DNA from 2 places in the Peribacillus sp. FSL R5-0717 genome. Region 2 is predicted to be linked to the other one. Evidence: riboswitches for the same ligand, from Rfam matches in the RefSeq annotation. Region 2 holds a riboswitch; the other holds the start of a gene.
What was found. A riboswitch is a leader RNA that binds a small molecule or an ion and turns the genes downstream of it on or off. The one in region 2 is predicted to bind preQ1.
Positions count from the first base shown of each region.

Region 1: another riboswitch for preQ1. It lies ahead of NYE65_RS05790 (VUT family protein); the one in region 2 lies ahead of NYE65_RS15085 (QueT transporter family protein).

Region 1 covers NZ_JBBOOF010000001.1:1,192,672-1,195,817, reverse strand. The annotation lists gene NYE65_RS05805 (TetR/AcrR family transcriptional regulator) at 1-39, opposite strand, end outside; gene NYE65_RS05800 (SRPBCC family protein) at 214-654, opposite strand; gene NYE65_RS05795 (SRPBCC domain-containing protein) at 697-1,137, opposite strand; PreQ1 riboswitch class I at 1,414-1,456, shown strand; gene NYE65_RS05790 (VUT family protein) at 1,507-2,049, shown strand; gene NYE65_RS05785 (hypothetical protein) at 2,068-2,217, shown strand; gene NYE65_RS05780 (PadR family transcriptional regulator) at 2,503-2,823, opposite strand; gene NYE65_RS05775 (alpha/beta hydrolase) at 3,134-3,146, shown strand, end outside.
Region 2 covers NZ_JBBOOF010000001.1:3,105,280-3,108,425, forward strand. The annotation lists gene NYE65_RS15080 (TVP38/TMEM64 family protein) at 1-645, opposite strand, end outside; gene NYE65_RS15085 (QueT transporter family protein) at 769-1,254, opposite strand; PreQ1 riboswitch class I at 1,261-1,305, opposite strand; gene NYE65_RS15090 (YbaK/EbsC family protein) at 1,478-1,999, shown strand; gene NYE65_RS15095 (hypothetical protein) at 2,104-2,916, shown strand; gene NYE65_RS15100 (DUF3892 domain-containing protein) at 2,999-3,146, opposite strand, start outside.

The DNA of each region.
Region 1 (3,146 bases), 1.9 Mb from region 2:
CCTGGATAATTCTTGACCTGCCGATTTCCTTGGCGACATCTTATCACCTCCTTATTAATTGACCACTGGTTAATTAGGATGATAGCTCACGGATTTTTAAATGTCAATTATTGGGTTGAACTATAAAGTACTGTTTTTAAGTGGGATTATGCCATTTGTTTCACCAGTGTTGCAAAGGATAAACCCCAGTTTATTGAGGGTTTATGCAATTTATTAAAAAACTAATGATGCTCTCAAAGTAGTGACGCCATTTTCTAAATAACCCTTTAAACAGGTTAATGTATATACCCAACCTTCTTTTTGTCCGATCATTTTGTTTATTATGTCAGGATCGTCCTCACTCAATCCTGATTCGTTCACTTCAATGATCGTACTCGTTTTATCCAACTTTTTTAGTGTAATGGCAACAATCGTTTCTTGATCATTTCCGCCCCATGCAAACACGATTTTCCTATTTTCCTCTATTTCCAATACATGAATGACCACTTCAGCATCGTATTCGTTGTATCTCAATGTAGGCGTCCGGCCTTTTTCCCATCTTTCCGAACTCGATGAGAACCAGAAATTCCCGATTTTTTCAGGATTCACTATGGCTTCAAACACTTCATTCGTTGGCTTGACGATCTTGAATTTCGTGATTATTTGAGTATCCATAACTAACTCAACTCTCTTTCGATTTGTTTTTATAGTTTCCGTTTAATTATCCCAGTCTACTGATATGGGCGGCAGGGTCCGTCCAGTTTCAAGCAAGCTCTTCAGGTTACTTAAAAGGGCTGGCCATCCATTATTCAAGCCTTCAAAGGTATTGTCATCATAGACGAAATCTGTCTCCAATAGCTCCTCATGCCTAAGAGTTAACTTCACAGTCGAATCGTCCATTTTCAGTAATTCAAAAGTGACCCGTGTAGGCTGCTCGCGAGGTGTTTCGTCTCCTGCCATGATCCATGTAAACGAGAGCAGGTGCAACGGCTCGCATTTAAGTACATGCCCATGATCGGTAATCCGCCCATCATCCAGCAAATATTTAACGGCCGACCCTTCTTGCCAGTCAGACAGTACTTGTAATCCGAAGTGGTATTTCTCCGTGACTTCACCACTCGTCAAGGCTTCCCAAAGCTTCTCTGGTGTGGTTGCGATATAAATAGGATAGACAAAACGTAGTTTTTTTCATCATTCTTTTTTCTCCTCGCCAAATAAGGTACAGAACTCTATCTTTGATTTTCGGCTTTTATATACAGCCGGTCAAGCAGTTTTAAGCGACAGAAATCGGCAAAGGGGGAAACAGGGCCATTGAAGTAAATGGCTAAATCAATCGGTATCCGCGAAAACATACTAAAATCGACGGTATGGAAACTTCTTGATTTCCAACCGCTTTCAAGCTACGATGAATAAGGAAAATGATAATCCGCCTGGGCGGAAGAGGTTCTAGCTACCCTCTCAAAAAAACTAAGGAGAACAGGGCTCTTTCTTAGGGTGCTGTTTTTTCTGTATAAGGAGAATTAAGAAATGTTAAGAATTTTATTGTATTTAGTATCCATCATCACGGCGAATGTGGTTACAGCAGCTTTTGCGCCATTACATTTTGGCATGTTCATCATCCCGATGGGGACATTGCTCATCGGGGGAACCTTCATCTTCCGAGATCTGGTCCAGAATAAATTCGGCCGCGCAAAGACCTATATATGCATCGTCACTGCACTTATTTTATCTGCATGTGTATCATTTTTATTAGGAGATACGTTACTGATTGTGTTTGCTTCCGCATTATCCTTCGTGGTCGCAGAAACAGCGGATACGGAGATTTATACCCGTTTAAAGCTCCCGATGAGTTGGAGGGTGTTTTACAGCGGAATCGTTGGAGGATTTTTCGATTCGGTGATATTTGTCGTGATTGGCCTAAGTCCTCTGGGTGCCAATATATTGCCATGGGAAGCGGTACCCGCTGCGGTCATCGGCCAAATCATCGTTAAAACGATCATTCAGTCCATTGGTGCCATATTGTTGGGGCGAATCAACGTAGAACTGGAGAAACGTGTAGTCTCCAGTTAAATGCTAGGAGGGATGCACTTGATGGATGGAACCAAAAAAGAAGAAGAAAAATGCTATTGCCTCGAGGCCTTTCGTGAAAAATATGGCCCGCATGTACAAGGGGAATGCATGAAGCTCTCCTGCGCCAATTATCGCAAGCATAAAGGAATAGACAAAAAAAGGACCTGATTAGGTCCTTTTTTGCGTGATTGAAGTGACTCACGAGTAAACAGTGCGAATTCACGAGTAAAAGTACGAAACTCACGAGTAAACAGTCCGAAATCACGAGTAAAAGTGCGAAACTCACGAGTAAACAGCGAATTCACGAGTAATAGAGCAAAACTCACGAGTAAAAGTGCGAAACTCATGAGTAAACAGCGCGAATTCACGAGTAAAAGTACGAAACTCACGAGTAAAACAGCAAAAAAAGCTTCCTGGGCCGTTCCATTAAGTGCAGGAAGCTTTTTATTTGGTTTAGAATTGCTCTGAGCTTTTTCGAACTAATTTTTCCAGGAAGAAAAAGCATTCGCGTTTCCGCTCAAGTTCGGTTTGCCCATTTTCGGTGACATGATAATATTTCCTGCGGCCTGATTCGGACTCTTTCCAATGTCCTTTTATGAATTCTTTTTTTTCTAATCGTTTAAGGGCAGGGTAGAGGGTGCCTTCACTTATTTCATAGTTGCCCTTGCTCATTTGCTTCAGGATTTTCGTTATTTCATAGCCGTAAAGCTTTTTTTGCGATAGAAGTGAAAGCAAAAGGAGGTCAATGCTTCCCTTCATTAATTCTTTATCCATATAAAATCTCCTCCTTTTCATTTTTAAAGTGTAATACGTTGTACATCGTATCACAAGGTGCATTTTACTTTTCTTAAAAAAAATGGTTAAATGACGATTGCTAAATAAATTTAATCATAGTAAAATGTGCTTCGGAACGGATGAGTTGTGAAGAGTGTGGTAAGGATACTATATATATGATTTAATTGTTTTAATGAAAATACGGAATAGGATAGAAGAATCACTACTCAAGGGGTATTAATTGATTTTTTTTCGAAAATCATTTAGATTCTATTTATCAACAAGAGCAAAGAAAGAAGGTCCTAGATAGATGAAAGTGAAAG
Region 2 (3,146 bases):
TCTGAAGAAGGTTAGTTTCTTCTTCTTTTTTGCACGCTTATAGACCATGAAGAATAGTAAGAAGAGGAGTGCAAGAGCCGCTAGCGTATATTGGTTCATTTCAACAGATAGCAGTCCATAGGGAATCAGTGATAGGAAGAAAAAGTATATAAGGTTGCCAAGTGCCGTCGCCAATAAAAAGTCTTTGAAAGTGACGGTGCTGACTCCGGCCGCCAAGTTAATTAAGCTTGTTGGGATAAGCGGGAAAATCCTGCCTGTAAACACGTACATGAAGCCATGCTCCACTACAGATTCTTGCCATTTTTCACCAATCTTCTTTAAAAGAAGCTCCTGAAACCAGTTTCTTGCTGCATAAAAAATGAATCCTGAGGCAACAACACTTGTAAACCAACTCCATAGATAGCCATATATGAATCCTAATATCGTGACATTGATGGTCAGGAGCAAAATTAAGGGGATGATTGTAAAAGAATTTTGTACAAACATCAAAACGAATGTCACAATAAATGTAAGCAAAAGATTTTCCTTCAATATGCCAATAACAGAATCCAAATCACTTTTCCAAACCAAAGTGAACAGTTCTGCATTAGAGTATATAAAAATTGCGATTACAAGTAGACCGATTATGGTCAGGACTTTTTTCAAAGGGCCACCACCATTCTTACTAATAGTTTATCATTTTCAAGTTCAATGGTGAAAAAAAAGAGCTGCCGCATCATGCAGACAGCTCTTTTCCATTATAGTGGCTTAACGGCGCGAAGATTCCTTTTAAAGCCACTTTTCAAACTGAATTCTTTTGTTCATTCCATAAATGATTGGCGCTCCAATCAAAAGGACAACGAACTCACCGACAGCTGTAGTCATCCAGCTTAGCCAGAATGGCAAGCCAAAGGCAAGGTTCAGTTCAATTGCAATTAAAAACATTGTGAACGTGAAAAAGATAATCGTAGCGACCATACGTCCTTTAATGCCTTTTATGAAACGAGAAACATAAATGACAAGCAATAAGGCGAGCAGGGATTGGCCCACCCCAAAAATCAAATCATATGGCACCATCGGCGAAAAGAGCAGATTCGATATGAAGACTCCTCCAACGATACCGTAGATATACTTTTTATTGAATACAATCAGATGATTCAACATTTCCGGTACACGGAATTGGAACATCTCAAAAGCTATTGGTTTAAACACCAATGAGACCGCCACATACAAGGCAGCCAATAACCCGTTTATCACGAGTGTACGAACATTCATTTTACTCTCTCCCTAGTTTTTTATCGTGGGATGGTTACGAACCACGTGCAGGCGTTTACCCGATGATTAATAGTATCCCACGTAAGCTTGTTTCGTCAATTTGTAAAGAATGGTTTTAATTTATAGGTTTCCAATCAGATGAAGCAGCACAATTGTATTTTGAATTATTGCAATGAAGGATGATATTATTTCAATATGTACATAAAAAGGAGTGAATATTAATATGTCGATCGAAAGTGTCAAAAGCCATTTTAAACAATGGAATCGGGAAGGTGACGTAAAAGAGTTCGAAACATCTAGTGCCACGGTGATTGAGGCAGCGGAAACCATCGGTGTTATCCCAGCGCGGATTGCCAAGACCCTTTCCTTTAAAGGGGAAGGTGAACACGCGATTTTGGTCGTTGCCACAGGGGACGCGAAAGTGGATAATAAGAAATTTCGTCAGACGTTCGGTTTCAAGGCACGAATGCTTTCACCTGATGAAGTGCTTGCACAGACCGGCCATGCAATCGGAGGCGTTTGCCCGTTTGGCCTGGCAAACGATTTAGCTGTTTTTCTTGATGTATCGATGAAGCGCTTCGAGTCATTGTTTCCGGCTTGCGGCAGTTCAAACTCTGCAATAGAACTTACACTCGCTGAATTATTTGAATATTCAGGTGCCAAGGATTGGGTGGATGTTTGTAAGGGGTGGGAAGAAAAGGAGAATGTGGAAACGGCGGCAGGAAATGCAGTTGATGGCATTTGATGAATGGGATGGAGTCCACTAAGTGAACTTTATTTGGGGCCGCATTCATTTCTATTATTAAAGCGGAAAACGGGCAGAAAGTGTTCCTGATCGGAGGTTGAAAGATGTTAAATGGAAGCGAAAGAAAAAGTAATAGCAGCTATCTGAGTCTTAAAACTCTTTATGAAGAAAATATAACGGTTAAGAGCATTGCCCAGGAGCTTGAGTTTTGCCATAAAAACGATCTGGCGCTGGATATCCAGAAAGCAATGAAAAAAAAGAATTTTGATATATTGGCAGTCCAAGATCAAGGGGAAATCATCGGATATATCGAAAGGCAAGAACTAGGTGAGGGAAGTATTTCTGAATATATGAGAAACTTCTCACCAAGGGAAATGGTTTCGAATTCAACCCCTTTGATCCAGCTTCTCCATATTTTTAAGAATAAGACAAGGGTGTTCGTATTAGAGAATAATTCAATTAAAATGTTGATTACCCATGCCGACCTCCAAAAGCCTCCGATCAGGATGCTGATATTCGGATATATTACCTTATTGGAAATGAGGATGAGCGATATCATCCTGGATAGATTCGGCGATGGCAGCTGGTATCCAATGATCAGCGAAGACCGTTTAGAAAAGGCAACCGAATTATATAAAAGGAGAATCGATAAAAATGAGGATATCAATATAATAGAGTGCCTGCAAATCAGTGATAAATTCGATATTATACATAAAGATAAAGAATTGAGGCACTTCTTCCAAATCCCTTCGAAAAGTAAAGGGAAGAAGGATGCGAATGCCATCCGAAAATTACGGGATAAGATTTCCCATGCTAATGAACTGGGTCTGGACATGTCATGGATGGAAATCATCGAGGTTGTCGAGTCCTGCGGCCGAATGCTCGAAATCTCTGAATCCTATCCTTATGAAAAATAAGATCTGGCTAATCATGCTGGTTCTTTTTTTTGCGCATCCAGATAGAAAAAAACTGCCCGTATCAGGCAGTCTCCCGAAAAATTCAAAACTCCGGCAGTTGATCCAGGTTATTTTCTTTTATCCCATCGGGCTCACTCCGTAATATGTCACGTCCATATTTATGAAAGACGTCAACGTTGGCCAGGTTGCCAGCTTTGGCTTCCGCAAGGGCTGAGGGGTAGTCGAGTTCG